Regions from separate parts of the Simplicispira sp. 125 genome, predicted to be linked through region 3. Evidence: predicted binding sites of a transcription regulator. Region 3 holds the regulator's gene; each other region holds the start of a gene.
The links. The regulator FNR, encoded in region 3, switches genes on or off when oxygen is low (the NO sensors DNR and NnrR bind a similar motif). The targets are predictions, from matches to a motif close to TTGATNNNNATCAA.

Region 1 (5,482 bases), 110 kb from region 3:
CCCTGCAGTCGGGCCGGGCCTCCAGCAGCGACACCGCCAGCCTGCTGCGCAACCTGCCCGGTGTGAGCCTGTTTGGCGCCGGTGGCGTCTCCAGCCTGCCCAGCGTGCACGGTCTGTCCGACGACCGCCTGCGCATCCAGGTGGATGGCATGGACCTGGTCTCGTCCTGCGGCAACCACATGAACCCGCCCCTGTCGTACATCGACCCCACGCGCGTGGGCAGCGTGCGCCTGTTTGCCGGCGTCACCCCGGTGAGCGTCGGCGGCGACAGCATTGGCGCCACCATCCAGGTTGACTCCCCCGCCCCCGAATTTGCCGCGCCCGGCCAGGGCCGTCTGCTCAAGGGACAAGCGGGCACCTTCTACCGCAGCAACGGCAACGGCATGGGCGCCAACCTCTCGGCCACCTACGCCACCGAACAAATGAGCCTGCGCTACGACGGCTCCACCGCCCAATCCGACAACTACAAGGCCGCGCGCGACTTCAAGGCGGCAGGCCCCGCCGCCAGCAACAAGCCCACGCAGTGGCTGGGCGGTGACGAGGTGGGATCGTCGAGCTACAAGACCCGCAACCATTCGCTGGCCTATGCACTGCGCAGCGACGAACACCTGGTCGAGATGCGCCTGGGCCTGCAGGACATCCCCTACCAGAACTACCCCAACCAGCGCATGGACATGACCGGCAACGACAGCCACCAGTTCAACCTGCGCTACCAGGGCCAATACGCCTGGGGCCAGCTCCAGGCACGGGCTTACCACGAGAAAACCCGCCACAGCATGAACTTTGGCGAGGACAAGCAATTTTGGTACGGCCCCGCCGGCAACGTACCCGGCATGCCCATGGACACCGAAGGCAAGACCACGGGCCTGCAGGTCAAGGGCGACATCGCCCTGTCGACGCGTGACACCCTGCGCGTGGGCGCCGAGCTGCAAAACTACCGCCTGGACGACTGGTGGCTGCCGTCCGGCGGCGGCATGGCGCCCAACACGTTCTGGAACATCCGCGAGGGCCAGCGCGACCGCGCGGATGTGTATGGCGAATGGGAAGCCCGCTGGACCCCGCAATGGCTCTCGCAAATCGGCCTGCGCAGCAGCCATGTGCGCAGCAACAGCGGCGCCGTGCAGGGCTACAACGCCAACTACAACATGGAGGCCAACGCCTTCAACGCCCGCGACCGCAAGCGCAGCGACAGCAACGTCGATATGACCGCCCTGGCGCGCTACACCCCCAGCGCCAACGCCAGTTACGAGTTCGGCTTTGCGCACAAGACACGCTCGCCCAACCTGTACGAGCGCTACACCTGGTCCACCGGCGGCATGGCCATGCGCATGATCAACCTGGCAGGCGATGGCAATGGCTATGTGGGCAACATGGACCTCAAGCCTGAGACCGCCAACACCCTGAGCGCCACCGCCGACTGGCACGACGCCACGGGCGAGCAGTGGGGTGTGAGGTTCACCCCCTACCTGACCTATGTGAACAACTACATCGACGCGCGGCGCTGCAGCGGCAGCGGGGCCATGTCGGCATGCACACCCGCCAACCAGACGGCCACGACCGGTTTTGTCTACCTGCAGTTTGCCAACCAGGACGCACGCCTGCACGGTTTTGACCTCTCGGGCTTTACCGACCTGGGCCGCACGGCAAACTGGGGCCAGTTCGCACTGAGCGGCGTGGTCAGCTATGTGCACGGCACCAACCGCACCACCGGCGACAAGCTCTACGGCACCATGCCGCTCAATGCGCGCGCTGCCCTCAGCCAGCGCCTGGGCGCCTGGACGGGGACCGCCGAACTGGTCATGGTCACCGCCAAGACCCGCGTCTCCGCCGTGCGCAACGAGCTGCCCACGGCCGGATACGGCCTGGTCAACCTGCGCGGCAGCTACGAATGGAAGCAGGTGCGCCTGGACTTCGGCATCGACAACCTGTTCGACCGCTTCTACAACCACCCCCAGGGCGGCGCCTATGTGGGCCAGGGCCAAACCATGGCAGGCACCGCCGTGCCATGGGGCGTGCGTGTGCCCGGCATGGGCCGTTCGTTCAACGTGGGCGTGACCGTGAAGTTCTAACGCACCAAGGGCCAAGGCGGCGGGGCCCTTGACCGCCGCCAAGTTACTCCAATATTCATAGCACCTCGCGCTTGCCAATCAAGCGCCAGGTGCTTTTTTTATGTTGAAAGACCATCACAGCCCTCCATGGAATTGCGTCGCTTCGACAAAGGTCAACTACCTGGCCAGGGTGCTATGCCGCTGCACCGATACAGGACATGCCAAACCCGGCAAAGCCATGGCCATCATCTCGGTACCTCTGGAGAAAACCGTGCTCTCGCACGAGAACAGGGCCTTGGTGCGCAGGCCGTTTTACACCCCGTAAACTGGTACGCTAGACACAAGCCCTGTGCGCGCTGCCCCCGCCCCGCCAGCACCCGCAGAACGATAGCGACACCATCGATCAAGGAATTCCCATGAGCAAGGAACTGACCCCCTCCCAGCACGAAGAAATCAAGGCATTGCTGCTGGCGCGCCGCAACGAACTCCAGGGGCAGATGCTGCAAAACCGCGAAAACCTCGCGCCTCCGACGTCCGATGAAGGCGGCATGGTGCAGCGCAATGTGGCACGCGAAGTGGACCAGGCCCTCACCGACATCGATGCAGGCGACCTGGCGCGTATCGACCGCGCCCTCGAAGCCCTGGCCGACGGCAGTTATGGCCATTGCGGTGAATGCGGCTGCGCCATCCCATTCGAGCGCCTGAAGATCGAACCCCAGACGCAGCACTGCGTGGCCTGCAAGTCCCGCTGGGAAAAATCGGCAGGGCAGGCCGGCACGCACCACTGAACGCATTGATCCCCGCATGGCCTGCACGCCCCGCAGGCCATGCCGTGTGCGCGAGAATGCGGCATGCCTTTTCAAACCGAACCCGCCTACACCCACGGGCAAGCCACCCGCACCGCCATCTTGCTGTGCAACCTGGGCACACCCGATGCGCCCACCGCACCCGCGCTGCGCCGCTACCTGGGGCAGTTTCTGTCGGACCAGCGCGTGGTCGAGATTCCCAAGGCCGTGTGGTGGCTCATTCTGCACGGCATCATCCTGCGCACCCGCCCTGCCAAATCGGCCGCCAAGTACGCCAGCATCTGGACGCCCGAGGGCTCTCCCCTGGCCGTGTGGACAGAAAAGCAGGCCAAGCTGCTGCGCGGCTGGCTGGGCGAGGCGGGCTACAACGTGCTGGTACGCCCCGCCATGCGCTACGGCAACCCATCCATCGCCAGCCAGCTCGACGCCCTCAAGGCTGCAGGAGCAACGCGCATCCTGATCCTGCCGCTGTACCCGCAGTACTCGGGCACCACCACGGCCAGCGTGTTTGACGCCGTGTATGCCTGGGCGGGGCGCCAGCGCCATGTGCCTGAGCTGCGCTTCGTCAACCGCTACCACGACGATCCCGGCTACATCGACGCCCTGGCCCGCCGCATCGAGGCACACTGGCGCACGCACGGCCAGCCCGATCAATTGGTGATGAGCTTTCACGGTGTGCCAGAACGCACCCTGCACCTGGGCGACCCTTACCACTGCGAAAGCCACAAGACGGCCCGCCTGCTGGCCGAGCGCCTGGGCCTGCGCAAAGGCCGCTACCAGCTCACCTTTCAATCACGCTTTGGCAAGGCCAAGTGGCTCGAACCCTATACCGAGCCCACGCTCATCAAAATGGCCCAGTCGGGCGTGGGCCGGGTCGATGTGGTGTGCCCGGGCTTTACCGGCGACTGCCTGGAAACCCTGGAAGAAATTGCCCAGGAAGCACGCGAAGCCTTCCTGCACGCAGGCGGCAAAGAGTTCCACTACATCCCCTGCCTGAACGATAGCCCGGAATGGATTACGGCCCTGAGCCGCATTGCGCAGCAGCACCTTGCGGGCTGGCCCGTGCAGGTGGACAGCGACCGCACCCTGGCCGACGCCCGCGCCCATGCGCTCGACGGTGGCGCACCCTCCTGAACGAAAACTCTATTTTTGATAGCTTCCAGCGCTTACCCAGTAAGCGTTAGAGCCTAAAAACATACAAATATTTTTGCCTATGCCTGCCACCCTGCTTGTCCCCGCCCAGTTGCGCCTGACCATCGCTCCCACCAGCCTGGGCTTTGCCAGTACCGCCGAACTGCAGGGCCTGTCCTTGCCCTGGATCGGCCAGGAGCGTGCCGAGGCCGCCGCGCGCTTTGGGCTGGGCATGGAGCAGCCGGACTACAACCTGTTCGTGCTGGGCGAGGTCGGCAGCGGCCGCACATCGTTGCTGCACCAGGCCATGCAGCAGGCAGCGGCGCTGCGCACGGTCCCCCCGGACCTGTGCTACCTGCACAACTTTGACGCCCCCGAGCGCCCGCGCGCCCTGCGCCTGCCTGCGGGACAGGGGCGCCTGCTGCGCCAGGGCATGGAGAAGGTCACGCGCATGCTGCTCACCGAGATCCCCAAACGCCTGGACGGCGCCGACTTTCGGGCCGAGAGCGAGCGCATCGAAAAGGCCTACGAAACCCAGGAGTCCCAGGCCTTTGCCGCCCTGGACGCCCTGGCCGAAGGGCTGCAGTTTCGCCTGACGCGCGAGGGTGGGCACATGGTGTTCACGCTCATCGGTCCCGAGGGCCAACCCCTGACCGAAGCCGACGCCCACGCGCTCTCGCGTGAGCGCCGTGCCGAAATCGAAACCGCAGAGCAGCAGCTGCGCGCCGAGATCGCCCGCTTTCTCGATGCGACCCGCCCGCTGGAACGCCAGCGCGATGAGGCCCTGGAGCAACTGCGCCGCCAGGTCACCAAACCGCTGCTCGACCATGAGCTGCAAGAGGTGCGCAACAGCCTGCGCAAGCAGATCAAGGACACCGTCAAGCTGGGCCAGTGGCTCGACCAGATGCACCAACAGGTACTCGACCGCCTGGCGCTGTTCATCCCCATCGAGGGTACGGACGGTGCCGACGACGAACGCAAGGACGAGCTTGACGAACTGCTCGCCCGCTGCCGCGTGAACCTGGCGGTGGACAACGACGGCCTGACCAGTGCGCCCGTGCTCATCGAAGACAACCCGCAACTGCGCAACCTGTTCGGCAGCATCGAATACCAGGCCGAGGCCGACGCCCTGCTGGCCGACTTTTCGTGCATCCATGCGGGCAGCCTGCTCAAGGCGCATGGGGGGTTTCTCATGCTGCACCTGCGCGATCTGCTGGGCAACGAGGGGCTGTGGGAGCGGCTGCGCCGCTTTCTGCGCTGCAGCCGTCTGCAGATCGAAGAATCAACGTCCTCGCACAGCAGCATGGCCACCGTTTCGCTGCAACCCGAACCGGTGGACGTGCAGGTCAAGATCGTGCTGATCGGCTCGGTCGAAGAGTATTACGCCCTGCAAGAAGCCGACCCCGAAGTGGCGCGGCGCTTTCGGGTCAAGGTGGACTTTGCCGAGGCCTTCAACGCCACGCCCGAGACCCGCCAGACCACCGCCGTGTTCATTGC
Region 2 (5,482 bases), 200 kb from region 3:
GCTGCAGTGCGCGACATGGTGCGCTACTACACCCGCGAAGCCGGTGTGCGCTCGCTCGAGCGTGAGCTTTCCAAAATCTGCCGCAAGGTGGTCAAGGCACTGTTGCTCAAGAAGCTGGAGCCACAGGTGGTGGTCACGGCTGACAACCTTCCAGATTTTCTGGGCGTGCGTAAGTACACCTTTGGGCGGGCAGAGCAAAAGAACCAGGTTGGTCAGGTCGTTGGGCTGGCCTGGACCGAGGTGGGTGGTGATTTGCTGACCATCGAGGCAGTGACCATGCCAGGCAAGGGTGTCATTACCCGCACGGGTTCACTGGGTGATGTGATGAAGGAGTCGGTTGAGGCAGCGCGCACCGTGGTACGCAGCCGTGCGCGCATGCTGGGCATCAAGGACGAAGCCTTCGAAAAGAAGGACGTGCACATCCATGTGCCCGATGGCGCGACTCCCAAGGATGGCCCGAGTGCTGGCGCAGCGATGGCTACGGCTTTTGTGTCGGCGCTGACTGGCATTCCCGTGCGTGGTGATGTGGCAATGACTGGTGAAATCACGCTGCGCGGTGAAATCACGGCCATCGGGGGCTTGAAGGAGAAGCTGTTGGCCGCCCTGCGTGGAGGCATCAAGACAGTGTTGATCCCCGAAGAAAATGTCAAAGATTTGCAGGAGATTCCGGACAACGTCAAGAGCGGCCTGGAGATCGTGCCGGTGAAGTGGATCGACAAAGTGCTGGACGTGGCGCTGGAGCGCCAGCCCGTGCCTCTGACCGATGCCGAGGTGGCTGCCGCTGCTGCTGTGGTGGCGGTCGCGGCGGCACCGTCAGTGGCCGTGTCGGTGGAATCTGTAAAACATTGATGATTTTTTCTGGCGCCCTTAAAAAATTGCGCTACAATACCTTCACTGCAGACAAACGTTATACAATGTGAGGCTGTAGTAAATGCGGGAATAGCTCAGTTGGTAGAGCGCAACCTTGCCAAGGTTGAGGTCGAGAGTTCGAGACTCTTTTCCCGCTCCAATTTTCAAAAAAGGGAAGCAATTGCTTCCCTTTTTTATAAATTACACGGTTCTCTGGCGCGGTAGCAAAGCGGTTATGCCCCGGATTGCAAATCCGGTTAGTCCGGTTCGACTCCGGACCGCGCCTCCAAAAATATTCCCCAATAAAAAGCCGCTGGCTCTATCGAGAGCGCAGCGGCATTTTTATTGCCGACGCGCGGAACGCGCCGTGCGCCTTCAGAAATCCATGACCAAAGCGACGTGAAAGCTGCGCCCAGGCTGGGTATAGGCATCGTTGGTAGTAGATGCTGCCGTCAGGCCATAGACGTCGGGCCACATCCAGTATTTCTGGTTGGTGAGGTTGTGCACTGCCAGATTTAAGCGCATGTTCTTCTGAAAGCGCCATTGCGCGGACAGGTCGAGCGTTGTTGCCGATGGAATGGTGAACTGCGTGTTGGGTAGCTTGACAGAAGATGCGCTGTCGATGTCCTTGCTTGCTTTGGCTGCATGGTGGCGCATGTCGAGACGCATGCCCCAGGCAGCGGTGTCGTACTTGACGCCCAGGGCCAGCTGCGCCGGGTCAATCGAGTTGATCGGTTTTCCGGTAGCGCGGTTTACGCCGCGCGTTTTCCCGTAAGAGAACGGGGTTGCCCAGCGTCCGCCGGCATAACGTCCCCAATCGTATTGGCCCTTGACTTCGAAGCCGCTGATGCGCGCACGCTCAGTGTTGATGGTCTGAAAAATGCGAGGATCTGCAGCCGTGCCTGTGCCCCGTATAAGCACAGTGTCCATGATGAGGTTCGAATAGTTGCTGGTGAACGCTGCCACATCCAGGCTCAGGCGCTCCATTCGGCCACGTACGCCAACTTCAAATCCCCGGCTCTTCTCAGGCTTGAGGTTGGGGTTGGGGATGATGACGACCTGTTCCGCCATGTTTTCATAGTAGCCATTGACCTGACCCGCGTCAGGGGCACGGAAGCCGGCTGAGTACTGGCCGAACACGCTCCAGATAGGTGTGGCACGGTACAGCGCACCGATTTTCGGTGACAGGGCAGATCCCGAGAGTGACTGGCCGGGCTGTTTCGCAGGTGGGGAGAAACCGGCTTGGCTGGTGACATTGAGATCGAAGTGGTCGAAGCGCAAACCGGGGGTCAAGCTCCAATTTCCATACACCGATTCGTCCTGCAGATACAGCGCGCTCGTGGTCTCACGGGTATCGGGGAATCGCTTGAGAGGAAACACCTCGGGCGGCAGTGGCTCCAGGCCTGTGTACACATTGCTGATGTCGCTGCGCACGTGGTCCAGTCCGTAGGTGATTTTGTGGGCCCAGTCGCCACTGCGCAGTGTTTTGTCGGCCTGTAGACCGGCTTGCCAAGTCTTTTCGCTGTAAGAATTGTCACGTACGCGCAAGGGCAGGGTATTGCGCACGCTGGTACCCAGTTGGCGCGATGCGGCATGCTGCACGGCAATCAACGTCTGGGCGGTGTCGGCCCAAGGCGCGCCCAGGTCGAAGTGGGCATTCCAGGTCAGGCGGTCGCGCTCTAGCGAGCGCGTAGAGTATTCGTCCACGATGGCTCCTGCGATCTGGGCGGGTGTGCCCCGCAGCGGCAAGGGTGCGCGGCTTGAAAGCAGGTTGACATCCGTTTTCTTTTCCACATGTTCCAGCGTGAAGATGTGTCGTTGCCCGGCATGTGGCCGCAGCACGATCTTTCCGAGTAATGCGTTGTCGCGGTCGCGCTGTGGATTGGGCTGGGTGCGGTTGCTGTTGGGCTCGCCATTGCTGCCCATGTTGTCCATGGCGTGGGCGCCGTGCGTGGTGGCGGTCAGCATCCACTGCAGGGTATCGCTGGCTTGACCGGCCACCGTACCAGCCAGCGTGTGACCGTTGTCATCGCCGCTCCAGCCTGCAGACACGCGGCCCCCCAGGGTGCGTGGCGCGCCACCATCTTTGGACGCCAGGAAATCGGTTGGCTCCATCGTGATGAAGTTGACCAGTCCGGCCATGCCGTCGGAGCCATACAGGGCGGACGCCGGGCCACGCACCACTTCAATCCGCTTGAGCAGTTCCAGCGACAGGTATTCGCGGTCGAATGTGGTGGTGCGGAAGGCATAACTGCGCGGCATGCGCACACCATCGACCATCAGTAAAACCCGGTTGCCCCCCAAGCCGCGGATGTTGATGCCCACGTTGCCATCCCGCCCAGCGCTGGCGGTGGTGCCGCCCACCGAAAACCGGGAGGGGGATCGCTTGACCGATGCATTGGGCAAATCCTGCAGGGCTTCCCGCAGGGTACGGTTTTGCTGGTCACCCATCGCACGCGCGTCGATCACATCGAACGACAGCGGTAGATCGTCCGCTGCTTTTTCGTTGCGTGAGCCACTGACCACCACTTCGCCCAGGGTAGCTGGTGCGCTATGGGTTTGCGCGCTGCTCTGTGCTTGGGCCGTGCTCAGGGCCAGGCCGGCAAGCCAAAGCAGTGCGACCAAGCTGCGCAGGGGCGCAGCCTTTTGTCGGCGGTGAAAATTCAATGCGAACATGGAGTTTTGGGAGTGGTCGGCACGTCCGAGTGGCGCCGTTGTTGAATTATTGGGGGTCGTGATTGCATAAAGTTGCAGATCACGTGTGAATTTGCTCTGGATCAATGAATGACCTTATCATCAGTAGGAATAATATAGGAAAGCCCCGCTGGATTAGTCGTCGCAGCCCTCAGCGGGCAGTCCCTTGAAGGGTCTCTCCTTCTGGGCAGCGGCATATAAGGAGTCTTTCCATGACAACCCGCAAGCTGGCGCAACTCACGGCCCTGGCACTTTCCACGCTGGCACTGGCTGCCACGGCCCAAGGCACGAATAAGCCGGGCATGTCTGCCCCTGAGGTGAATTACCAGGCAGGTTCGTCGCCATTGGGTGACGTGCCCATGTACCAGAGTTCGAACCCCAAGGCGCCGAAGATGACGCAGGCCGAGTTTGATCGGGCCCGTCAAATCTATTTCGAGCGCTGCGCTGGTTGCCACGGCGTGTTGCGCAAAGGTGCTACCGGCAAACCCCTGACACCCGATATCACGCTGGAAAAGGGCACGGATTACCTCAAGGTTTTCATTGCCTACGGCTCACCCGCTGGTATGCCTAACTGGCAAACCTCCGGTGAAATGACCGAAGCCGATGTGGATCTGATGGCTCGCTACGTGCAGCAAGATCCCCCTGTCCCGCCGGAATTCGGTATGGCAGACATGAAGAAGACGTGGAAGGTTGTGATTCCTCCGGACCAGCGTCCGAAGAAGAAGATGAACAACTACAACATCAGCAACATCTTCTCGACCACGCTGCGCGATGCGGGTGAGATTGCGCTGATTGACGGCGACACCAAGGAAATCATCAGCGTTCTGAAGACTGGCTATGCCGTGCACATCTCGCGCATGTCGGCCTCGGGCCGCTACTTGTTCGTGATTGGCCGCGACGCCAAGGTGAACATGATTGACATGTGGATGGAAAAGCCCGACACCGTGGCTGAAATCCGCACGGGCCTTGAAGCGCGTTCGGTCGAGAGCAGCAAGTTCAAGGGCTTTGAAGACAAGTACGCGATTGCCGGAACCTATTGGCCGCCCCAATTCGTCATCATGGATGGCGACACGCTGGAGCCCCTCAAGATCGTCTCGACCCGCGGCAACGTGGTGGGCACGCAGGAATACCACCCCGAGCCCCGTGTGGCCTCCATCGTGGGCAGCCACTTCAAGCCTGAGTTTGTCGTGAACGTCAAGGAGACCGGCAAGACGCTGATGGTGGATTACTCCGACCTGAAGGCACTGAAGATGACCGAAATCGGTTCGGCTCCTTTCCTGCATGATGGCGGTTTGGATTCCACCAAGCGTTACTTCATGGTGGCGGCCAATAACAGCAACAAGATTTCGGTTTTTGACCTGAAAGAAGACAAGCTGGCGGCCATCGTCGATGTGGGCAAGATTCCCCATCCCGGCCGCGGCGCGAACTTCACGCACCCGAAATTTGGTCCTGTTTGGGCTACGGGCCACTTGGGTGACGAAACGATCTCTTTGATCGGCACCGATCCCAAGAAGAACAAGCAGTACGCTTTCAAGGAAGTGGCCAAGCTGACAGGCCCTGGCGGTGGCGCTCTGTTTATCAAGAGCCACCCCAAGTCCAACCACCTGTATTCGGATGCGCCTCTGAATCCTGATCCGAAGATTTCCCAGTCGGTGGTGGTGTACGACATCAAGAACCTGGAAAAGGGCTATGTCACGCTGCCGATCGCCGAGTGGGCAGACATCAAGGACGACGGTGCCAAGCGCGTCGTGCAGCCTGAGTTCAACAAGGCCGGCGACGAAGTCTGGTTCTCGGTGTGGAGTGCCAAGAACAAGATCAGCGCAATGGTGATCGTGGACGACAAGACGCTCAAGCTGAAGAAGGTGATCAAGGATCCACGTCTGATTACGCCTACCGGCCACTTCAACGTGCACAACACGCAGCACGACGTGTATTGATC
Region 3 (5,482 bases):
ACGGATTCCGTGTTTTGCAGTAACTCCTGCACACAGTCGGTGACCAGCGCCTCGCTTTCAAGACGCGCCAGCATAGGCCCGCCCTCCACCTTCTCGACGAGCTTGCGGTAGTTGCGCGTGGCCGCCATGAACCGCTGGTCACAGGCGTCCAGCCGACGATGCTGCTCCAGCAACTGCAACCGCAACCGCAGGGCCGAATCTTCCTGCTCTGTCGCAGGGCTGGCCGACGCCGTGCCATTTTTTTGCTGGCGCTGATCAAGGGACGTCGCCGCCTTCTCTAGTAGCGCTGTAGCGGGGGCAGGATCGCTCTTGGCAGGAACGTAGCGGACTTCTGCAAGACCCAATCCGCGCAGAATCTCGATCTGGGACTCTGAGGCAATGCGGAAGCTGCTGACGGGAAAAGGATGGCTCATCCAGTTCAGTCCGAGCTGGATGTACATACCAATACGCAATTGGTCTATGGCGATAGGTATGGCGGTGTTGTCATCCATTGCAGAGGTGCGTCGCGGAAAAGGCCCGTGAAAGGAATGCGCGCCCCATTATCAAGCCATCTGGAGATACTTTTGCTGACATCGCCCCAATGGCGCTTTTGCGCCACAAAAGGACTGAGATAACGCGGTTTCTATTACTGACAGATCAGCGACGGCCGGTATACCAGGTCCATCCACAAGGCCCAGCAGGCCACAGCCATCAACAAGAAACCCGCAAACCGGGTCCCCCAACTGGCGCGCAGGACATTCATGCGTACACGCAAGTGCTGCCACAGCCACGGGCCAGCCAACAACCACAAGCCGCTACCCACGCCAAACAGCGCCATGCTCAGCGCTCCCTGCCACGCGCCACCACTCAGGGCCGCCACCAGCAAGGCCGAATACAGCAGCCCGCAAGGCATCAAGGCCCATAGAAATCCGGTGACAAACACGCCTCCCGGCGCCTGCACCAATGGCCGGACACGATTCCACACGCTGCGTCCTGCCTGCTCCACCCATGCCGGCTGGCGTGCCTGCAGCACCATCATCAGGCCCCAGGCGAGCACGGCCACATGCATGAACGTCCAGACCGGGCGCAACGCTGCCGTGTGTTGCGTCATCCACGCCAGACTCTGCATGGCCATGGCAGCCAACGCACCCACGGCCGCATAGCCTAATAATCGCCCGCTGTGGTATGCCACCAGTCTGCGGGCCAAACCGCCCGGGCGGGGCAGCCAATGCAGTGTATGTTCGGTCGCCTGGTCAGGCACCTGCGGCAGCGCCTGGCCGGTCACGACAGAGCACGGCGCGGCGCACATGGCAAGACAATGAGGCCCGCCTGCGAGCCCCATGAGCAACGCAGTCGAGGCCAAGGAAGCCAACATGGGGTTTAGATGATGCGGGAAAACCGCGCTCTGTTCTTGTCGGCTTGCAGATACCGGTCAAACACCATGGCAATGCCCCGCACAAAGTACCAACCCATTGCCGTCACTTCGATGCCCTCAGGACCCAGGACAACAAGGCCTTGCCCCTCCATCTCCTTCAACTGCTCCAACTCGGTGGCAAAGTAAGTGCGAAAGTCAATCAGCCAGGATTGCTCCATGGGTTCAAAAAGCAATTCTCCCTGGCACATCAAAGCCATGATGACGGCACGGCGCACCAGGTCGTCGCGCGTCAGCGCCAGGCCGCGTACCACCGGCAGGTGGCCCTGGTTGAGCCGATCGTAATAGTCGTCCAGGGTTTTGGCGTTCTGGCTATAGGTAGCGCCCACGCGGCCAATTGCAGAAACCCCCAGGGCAATCAGGTCGCAGTCGGGCTGCGTGCTGTAACCCTGGAAGTTGCGGTGCAGACGCCCCTGGCGCTTGGCGATGGCCAGCGCATCGTCCGGCAGTGCGAAATGGTCCATGCCCACATAAACATAGCCCGCTGCGCTGAATGCCTCCAGCGAACGCGACAGCATCGACACCTTGGCCGATGCCATGGGCAGGTCTGCCCACACAATGCGCCGTTGCGGCTTGAAGCGCTCGGGCAAATGGGCGTAGGCATACAGCGCAATGCGGTCGGGGCGCAACTCGGCTACCTGCGCCAGCGTGCGGTCGAATGAATCAGGGGTTTGCTTGGGCAAGCCGTAAATCAGGTCGACGTTGATGGAATCAAAGCCAATGGAGCGCGCCGACTCGACCAGGGAAAAAACCTGCTCCTTGGGCTGGATGCGGTGCACGGCTTTCTGCACTTCAGGGTCGAAATCCTGCACACCGAAGCTCAGGCGGTTGAATCCCAGTTCGTGCAGCAGGGCCAGCCGATCTGCATCCACGGTACGGGGGTCGACCTCGATCGAATACTCACCGCCGGGCACCAAAGTGAAATGGTTGCGCAGCATGCCCATGAGGTCACGCAGCCCCTCATCGGAGAGAAAGGTGGGCGTGCCGCCACCCAAGTGGATCTGGCTGACCACCTGGCCCACGCCGCAGTGCGCCGTGTGTAACTCAATCTCGCGGTTCAAATAGCGCAGATACACATCAGCACGATCATGGTGCTTGGTAATGATCTTGTTGCAGGCGCAGTAATAGCACAGCGACTCGCAAAACGGGATGTGAACGTACACCGACAAGGGCAAGGCCTTGCCCACGGCGCTTTGCCTGCGCTGCTGCAGGGCCAGCACGTATTCGTCCTCACCGAAGGCATCAACAAAGCGGTCAGCGGTGGGGTACGAGGTGTAACGGGGTCCCGATACATCAAACCGGGTGAGCAATTCAGGGGTTACAACAGTCATTTAGGTTCCTAGCTGGCTTTTCTAATGTGCCCCAGATTAGCGGCTCGAATCTTGATTTTGGTCAAGCACCTGTTGGAGCTACTGGCTCTGTTCTGGCAAAAATGCAGAATGGGTGATAATTTGACTTATGTCAGCCCCAACCCGCATCTCCATCGTCCCCGCATCCCATGCCGACGAGTCGTCGGGCGCTCTGTCTGAAACCGGACAGGTACCCGTTCACATGACACCCCAGGCGTTCAAGGTTGCGTGTTCGAACTGCAATTTGCGTGAATTGTGCATGCCGGTGGGTCTGAACGACGAACAACTCAAGCGCATTGACGATGTCGTGGCGGTACGGCGAAAGATCAAGCGTGGCACCACGCTGTTCCGCAATGGCGAACAGTTCACCTCGCTGTTTGCCATCCGCACAGGCTTCTTCAAGACCTGCGTAGCGACCGAGGACGGGCGCGACCAGGTCACAGGCTTTCAAATGGCCGGCGAGATCATCGGCCTGGACGGCATCGTCAACGACCACCATACCTGCGATGCAGTGGCCCTCGAAGACGCCGAAGTCTGCGTCATGCCCTTCGACCGCATTGAAGAACTGTCGCGCGAAGTCAACGCCCTGCAGCACCACGTGCACAAAATCATGAGCCGCGAGATCGTGCGTGAGCACGGCGTCATGTTGCTGCTGGGCAGCATGCGCGCTGAAGAGCGATTGGCCGCCTTTTTGCTCAACCTGGTGCAGCGCCTGCATGCACGCGGGTTCTCGCAGTCAGAGTTGGTGCTGCGCATGACGCGCGAAGAAATCGGCAGCTACCTGGGCCTGAAACTTGAGACCGTGAGCCGCACTTTCTCAAAATTTGTGGAAGAAGGCATTGTCGAGGTCAAGCAGCGCCATGTGCGTATTTTGAGCCCCGATGCCCTCAAACGCATCGTCAATAGCCAGCAAGCCTGTCACTAGCGCGCCCACAAAAGCGCCGCCATCGCAATGCTGCAACATGGCGAAGCAAAAAAACCCTGAACCCGCTTGGAAAGCCGATTTTTTACCAGTAGCATTCCGTATGCCAGTGGAAAAGCAGGTTTTCGCTGGTGCATTGACCCATCCCAACAAGGAAATTCCCAACATGGCAACTGCAAAAAAAGCCCCGGCCACACCAGCCGCTGCTGCCAAGACCGCTGCTCCCGCCAAGAAGCGCACCCCTAACGCCGCGTTCATGAAAGCCCTGACGCCCAGCCCCGCCCTGGCGGCTGTCGTGGGTGCAGCACCGCTGCCACGCACCGAGGTCATCAGCAAGCTGTGGGTCTACATCAAGGCCAACAACCTGCAGGACGCCGCCAACAAACGCATGATCAATGCCGATGCCAAGCTCAAGGAAATCTTTGGCAAACCCCAGGTGTCCATGTTCGAAATGGCCGGCCTGATTGGCAAGCACGTGAAATAACGAGCGACTGCGCTCCCCAAAGCCGGCTTTGCCGGCTTTTTTTCGTCTGTTTGATCTGATCCTGTGGCGAAAATACATCAACACGAATGATAATGACTATCGTTTGATTTAACATCCTTGTGCGCGATACCCGCACAGCCACGCCTTTGCCAGCCACTGCCTAGCGCTCCACCTTGGCGACACCTTCTGCGGTGTCCATTGCATTTCCAACCAACGGAGGCCACTTTGGCAAAGAAACCCACGCAGCAGCGTTCCGCAACGCTTTTGCACAACGCATATTCCCCTGCTGCTGAAAAGGCCCTGATTCCGCTGGGCGCACTGATGCTCGCAGCGTCCATGAGCAGTTGGGCCCAAACCACCGATAACGCGGCCACCCTGTCCACGGTGACCGTGAAAGACACGGCGGAGATCCAGAGCAAGGACACCGTGCGGGTGAAGAAAACTACCGTGGGCAAGGGAAATCAGGACATCCGCGACATCCCGCAATCGGTCACCGTATTCACCGAAAAGTTGATGAACGACCGCAACCAGGATGACTTCCGCGAAGTGCTGCGCACCACGGCGGGCGTGACCTTCCAGTCCGGCGAAACGGGTGAAGAAGACGTGCGCCTGCGCGGGTTCTCGCTCGGCCAGGCGGGGGACATCTACACCGATGGCATGAAGGATGCTCCACTGTACGAACGCGACACCTTCAACCTCGACCGCGTCGAAGTGCTCAAGGGCTCGGCCTCCATGTTGTTTGGCAAGGGCTCGACCGGCGGCGTGGTCAACCAGGTCAACAAGGCGCCTTTGCTGATCGACCAGCACGAAGTCTCGTACACCCTGGGCACCGGCAAGGAAAACCGCCTCACCGGTGACTTCAACTTCAAGACCGGCGAGAACGCCGCACTGCGCCTCAACGCCCTGGTACACGACTCCGACAACGACGGTGCCAAGCAGGACAAGCGCGGCATAGCGCCGACGTTTGCCTGGGGGATCGGCACGCGCGATGAGTTTTCTATCGGCCTGTACGCCTTGGATGTCAAAGGCCGCCCCAGCTACAACAGCCCGTGGATCAACGACAACGGCAAGATCGTGCCCACACTTCCGGCAAAAAACTACTACGGCCTGGCCAGCGACCACCTCAACACCTCGTCGCAGTACGTCACGCTGGGCCACATTCACCGCTTTGGCGACGGTGGCGAGCTGCAGACGCGCCTGCGCCACGGCAAGTATGAGCGCGACCTGCTGGCCAGCGTAATCCGCTTTGGCACGCCCATCACCGCTCTCGACCAGATCAACGCCAGCACGCCGCTGACGCGCACCTCCAAAGGCCG
Region 4 (5,482 bases), 190 kb from region 3:
CCGGCTGATCCCCATGGCCACGGAAGAGTCTTCCGTGGTGGCCGCTGTGTGCAACGCCGCACGCCAGTGCTACGACCAAGGTGGTTTCATCACCTCGATGTCGGGCACTGAGATGATCGCCCAGATCCAGCTGACCCACGTGCGCGACCCGCAGAACGCACGCATCAGCATCCTGGAGCGCAAAGAAGCGATTCGCGCCCTGTGCGACGCCTGCGATCCGGTGCTGGTCAAATTCGGCGGCGGCTTCCGGGACCTGGAAGTGCGGGTGCTCGAAACGCGCGGCGGCCCCATGGTCATCACCCACCTGATCGTCGACACACGCGACGCCATGGGCGCCAACGCGGTGAACACCATGGCCGAGAAGATCGCCCCGGAAATCGCCGCCTGGACCGGCGGACGCACCAATCTGCGCATTCTCTCGAACCTGGCCGACCGGCGTTTGGCACGGGCGCGCTGCGTCTGGCGCACCGCCGACATCGGCGGCGACGAGGTGCGCGACGCCATGCTCGCGGCCTACCAGTTCGCCGAGGCCGACCCGTACCGCGCCGCCACACACAACAAGGGCATCATGAACGGCATCAGTGCCGTGGTCCTGGTCACCGGTAACGATACCCGGGCGGTAGAAGCCGGCGCCCACGCCTATGCGTCACGCAACGGCCACTACGGCAGCCTCACCAACTGGGAAATCACCAACGATGGCGACCTGGCCGGCTCCATCGAAATTCCCATGGCAGTGGGCTTGATTGGTGGCGCGACCAAGTTGCACCCTACGGCCAAGGCCGCACTCAAAATTCTGGACGTGGGCTCGGCCAGCGAACTGGCGCAGATCATTGCGGCAGTGGGCCTGGCACAGAACTTCTCAGCCCTGAAGGCGCTGGCGACTTTCGGTGTGCAAAAAGGACACATGGCTCTGCACGCACACAACATCGCGATGATGGCGGGCGCCACAGGCGATGAAATCGACCGCATCGCCAAGGTACTGGTGGCCGAAGGCGCCGTTCGCCTGGATCGCGCCGAGACTGAACTCAAGCTCTTGCGTAGCAAATGAATTTGCGCTGCTGCGCCTGGTCGGCACCAGCGGCGTGAACGATTTGCGCCACATGCTCGACATGGCGTTTTGACCGGCATCTGTGCGTTGCGCGCGGAGCGGTAGAGCGCAAGCGTGCTTGGGCGACGGCACTGCGGCGAGGCGTACGTCCTATCCCCGTCCGCGCCGCGTCCTGGCACCGCCTGTGCCGCTGGTTGATGCTGTTGCGTCTAATCTCGACATTCGCTACTGAACCAGACCGACCGGACGATCACCGCTATCTTGGCCACCGGCCTGCAGCACGACTTTGGCCGGACGTTGTTCTCGCCCCTGCTGCGCCAGCACGATCACAGGACGCTGGCCAGGCAAAAATTTGGTGAAATTCTGCTCTAACGCTTTACAGCAAAGCGCGAGCAGCTATAAAACACATAGCTATTGCATGCAACCTCATTCTGTTTCCAAATCATTCGTGTCTAGGCGCGAAGCCGCAGACAGTGCTGTAGCACGGCAAGGCGAAGCAACAACGACACGGATGATTTAGAAATGGAATCAGAGGGCAAATCACGAGCCCTCAATGCCTGGACGCCATCCAGACCGTCTTGCCACCCTTGCCCGGTACGCCCTGCGACACGGGGGTAGCGCAACCTCCGCAGTCGCTGCACGCGCCGCACGAAGGCGCCTTGCCCAGCGCAGGGCGCAGGGAGCCCAGGCGCTTGCGCAGGGCTGAGGGCATCCAGTACCACAGCGCATACAGGCCCGCCAGGGCCACGATGGCACCCACCGCCAGGTTCTGCCACATGTTCAGCCTCCTCCCATGGCCAGCGCCACGCGGTAAGTGATCCAGCTGGCCGCGTAGGCCAGCGCAAACAGGTAGGTCGCCATCAGCAACGCCATGCGCCATGAATTCGTCTCGCGGCGCACGGTGGCCAGGGTGGAAAGGCATTGCGGTGCAAACACAAACCACACCAGCAACGACAAGGCCGTCGCCAGCGACCACTGCTGTGCGATCAGGGGACCCAGCTGGCCCGCCACATCGTCGCCTGTGGCCGACAACGCATACACCGTGCCCAGCGCACCCACCACCACCTCGCGTGCGGCCATGCCGGGCACCAGGGCGATGGAAATCTGCCAGTTGAAGCCCAGCGGTGCAAAAACATGCTCCAGCGCGCGGCCCATCTGACCGGCCGTGCTGTACTGGATGGCGGGGCCGGTGGCACCGTCCGGGGGCGCCGGATAGGTGGACAGGAACCACAGCAACACCGTGAGCGCCAAGATGATGCCGCCCACACGCTTGAGGAAGATGGCCGCCCGTTCGTACAGCCCCCGTGCCAGGCTGCGCGGACTGGGCAGACGGTAGGGCGGCAGCTCCATCAGCAGCGGCGAAGGCCGCACCTTGCCGCGCCAGATTTTGAGCACCGCGGCCACAACCATGGCACCCAGAATGCCGCCCATGTAGAGCGCAAACATCACCAGCCCCTGCAGGTTGAAGAAGCCGCCCACGGTGCGATCGGGGATGAAGGCCGCGATCAGCAGCGCATACACCGGCAGGCGCGCCGAGCAGGTCATGAGCGGCGCGATCATGATGGTGACCAGCCGCTCACGCCAATGCGTGATGGTGCGCGCAGCCATGATGCCCGGGATGGCGCAGGCAAAACTCGACAGCAACGGAATGAACGAGCGCCCCGACAGCCCCACCGTGCCCATGACGCGGTCCAGCAGAAAAGCCGCACGCGGCAGGTAGCCCGAGTCTTCGAGCGCCAGGATGAAGAAGAACAAAATCAGAATTTGCGGCAGAAACACCAGCACGCCCCCCACACCGGCGACGATGCCGTCCACCAGCAGGCTGCGCAGCACGCCGCCGGGCAGGTGGGCCTGCAGCCATTGGCCCAGAGCGTCCATCGCGCCGGTGATGGCGTCCATGGGCACAGCCGCCCAGCTGAACACGGCCTGGAACATCAAAAACATGGTCCCCGCCAAGATGAGCATGCCCCACAACGGGTGCAGCACCACGCGGTCAATGGCGTCGTCCACGCGCAGCAGGCCCTCAGGCTCGCTCACCGCAAGGCGCAGGATGCGGCGTGCCTCCTGTTGGGTGCGCAGCACCTGTGTGGGGCCTTGCGCCTCCCAGGGCAGCGCCTGCACGGGGCCCTCGGGGCGCCAGCCATCCAGCCATTGCAGCAGCTCTTTGGCCCCGCCCTGGTGGATGCCCACGGTTTCCACCACCGGCATGCCCAGCTCGCTCGACAACAAGGCACGGTCAATGGCGATACCGGCGCGGCGCGCCGCATCGCTCATGTTCAGCGCCATCACCATGGGCAGGCCCATGGCGCGGGTCTCCAGCACCATGCGCAGGCCCAGCTGCAAGTTGGTGGCATCGACCACGCACACCAGCAGGTCGGGAGCCGCCTCACCGGCGCGCTGGCCGGTGATGACGTCGCGCGTCACAGCCTCGTCGGCGCTCAGGGCGTTGAGACTGTAGGCACCGGGCAAATCCAGCACCCGAACCTGGTGCCCCGAGGGCGTGGTGAGCTGCCCCTCCTTGCGCTCGACCGTCACGCCGGCGTAGTTGGCGACCTTCTGGCGACTGCCGGTCAGCAGGTTGAACAGCGCCGTCTTGCCGCTGTTGGGATGGCCCAGCAAGGCCAGGCGCAAGGGCGCGGTGGCGGTCATCATGCAGCTCCGGCGGCCGGGGGCGTGGTGCTGATGCGGATCAAGGCGGCCTCGCGGCGGCGCAGCGCAAAAGTGCTGCGGCCCACGCGCACGGCGAGCGGGTCACCCGCGGGAAAGGAACGCGCCATCACGCGCACGCGCTCGCCGGGCAGGAAGCCGATTTCCAGCAGGCGCAGCAACAGGTCGCCATCCTGCGCAGCCGCTTCCATGTGCAGGCCGACAACCCAGGCGTCAGTGCGCAGGGGCAAATGGGCCAGTTCGCAGCCCACTTCGTCCACCGTGCACGGTGCATCCATCGCCATCAATGCTTCCATGATTTCCTAAATATAAACAATTCTCATTAATTAATTGTACGCCGCCTGTTTACCGCTGCCCAGCCTTTGCGGAGCGATCTCCCCGCCCGGAATCGGGCCGGGCCATCAGTTCTTGCGCTGGATCAAGACCGCGCCCCTGGGCACCACTGCATACACTTCTCCCTTTGCCCCGCCTCTTCCCAACACCCCATGCACGCTTTGCTCAACGCCATCGCCACGATAGAGATGCCCACCGATGCCCAGCGCATTTTTCATGGCCGGGGCGGCCTGTACCCCGGCTGTGAGCACTGGACGCTGGATGTATTTCCGCCTGTGTGGGTGCTGACCAGCTTCCAGCCCGCCACCGAGGAGGCCCTGTCGGCAGCGGGGGCCGCCCTGGCGGCACGCTGGCAGGAGCTTGCACCCGGCGAACCGCTGAACTGGGTGCACCAGTGCCGCCACGAAGGCCAGACCGACACCCAACTGATGGCAGGCAGCGTGCCCGATCCGCATGTGGTGACAGAACGCGGCGCACATTTTCGGGTGCATGTGCTGCGGGGCCAGAACCACGGCCTGTTTCTCGACATGGCCGAAGGGCGGCGCTGGGTGCACCAGCATGTGGCGCAGCAGCAGGGGGCGCGGCGCGGGCCCAAAGTGCTCAACCTGTTTGCCTACACCTGTGCCTTCTCGGTGGTCGCGCTGCTGGCGGGTGCCCGGCAGGTGGTGAACGTGGACATGGGACGCGGCGCCATCGCCACCGGGCAGCAGAACCACCAGCTCAACGACCTGGCCGGTGGTGCCAGCTTTCTGGCCCATGACATTTTCAGCACCTGGGGCAAGATCACGCGCAGCGGCCCCTACGACCTGGTCATCATGGACCCGCCCAGTTACCAGAAGGGCAGCTTTGTCGCCACCAAAGACTATGCCCGCCTGCTGCGCCGCTTGCCCGACCTGCTGGCCCCCGGCGGTCACGCCCTGCTGTGCCTCAATGCACCGGAACTGGACTGCGCTTTTCTGCAAGACCAGATGCAGGAACTGGCGCCCGACCTGGTGTTTGTAGAGCGCGTGGCCAATCCGCCTGTGTTTGCCGATGTGTCGGCAGAGCGCGCGCTGAAGGTGCTGGTTTACCGCGCACCTGGCCTGCCCGCCTGACGATGCGCCGCGACAGCGCCACATGGGCGACACCCCCGGACAGGGCGCAGCAGCTACCCTTGGGCTGAGGAGCGCATCTCCCCCACACCCTAACGGAGACCCCCGTGCCCCCTACCCCGCCCTTGTCACCCCCGCCTGCCCTCACGTCCCGCGCCGCCTGGGGGGTGCTGCTGGTGCTGATCACGGGTTTTGCGCTGAGCCAGGCGTTTCGCACCATCACCGCCATCATTGCCACGGGGCTGCGGGCGGAGTTCGGGCTGTCGGCCCAGGCGCTGGGGCTGTTTGCAGGGGTTTTTGCATTTTCGTTCGGCAGCATGCAGCTCTTCATGGGGGTCGGGAT

Region 1: the regulator FNR is predicted to act here: its motif matches at 2,212-2,225, upstream of C8D04_RS01095 (TraR/DksA family transcriptional regulator).
Region 2: the regulator FNR is predicted to act here: its motif matches at 3,617-3,630, upstream of C8D04_RS02565 (nitrite reductase).
Region 4: the regulator FNR is predicted to act here: its motif matches at 4,124-4,137, upstream of C8D04_RS00715 (FeoA family protein).

The regions. Positions count from the first base shown of each region.
Region 1 is NZ_QEKM01000001.1:233,182-238,663, reverse strand. Features, by position in the region: gene C8D04_RS01100 (TonB-dependent receptor) at 1-2,069, shown strand, start outside; gene C8D04_RS01095 (TraR/DksA family transcriptional regulator) at 2,465-2,836, shown strand; gene hemH (ferrochelatase) at 2,900-3,988, shown strand; gene C8D04_RS01085 (ATP-binding protein) at 4,068-5,482, shown strand, end outside.
Region 2 is NZ_QEKM01000001.1:544,030-549,511, forward strand. Features, by position in the region: gene lon (endopeptidase La) at 1-849, shown strand, start outside; tRNA gene C8D04_RS02550 (tRNA-Gly) at 934-1,009, shown strand; tRNA gene C8D04_RS02555 (tRNA-Cys) at 1,065-1,138, shown strand; gene C8D04_RS02560 (TonB-dependent hemoglobin/transferrin/lactoferrin family receptor) at 1,225-3,525, opposite strand; gene C8D04_RS02565 (nitrite reductase) at 3,756-5,480, shown strand.
Region 3 is NZ_QEKM01000001.1:341,590-347,071, reverse strand. Features, by position in the region: gene C8D04_RS01660 (HD domain-containing phosphohydrolase) at 1-491, opposite strand, end outside; gene C8D04_RS01655 (sulfite exporter TauE/SafE family protein) at 626-1,354, opposite strand; gene hemN (oxygen-independent coproporphyrinogen III oxidase) at 1,360-2,742, opposite strand; gene fnr (fumarate/nitrate reduction transcriptional regulator Fnr) at 2,963-3,685, shown strand; gene C8D04_RS19170 (SWIB/MDM2 domain-containing protein) at 3,849-4,166, shown strand; gene C8D04_RS01635 (TonB-dependent siderophore receptor) at 4,503-5,482, shown strand, end outside.
Region 4 is NZ_QEKM01000001.1:155,854-161,335, reverse strand. Features, by position in the region: gene C8D04_RS00730 (hydroxymethylglutaryl-CoA reductase, degradative) at 1-1,048, shown strand, start outside; gene C8D04_RS00725 (hypothetical protein) at 1,599-1,826, opposite strand; gene feoB (ferrous iron transport protein B) at 1,829-3,697, opposite strand; gene C8D04_RS00715 (FeoA family protein) at 3,697-4,011, opposite strand; gene C8D04_RS00710 (class I SAM-dependent methyltransferase) at 4,201-5,142, shown strand; gene C8D04_RS00705 (MFS transporter) at 5,247-5,482, shown strand, end outside.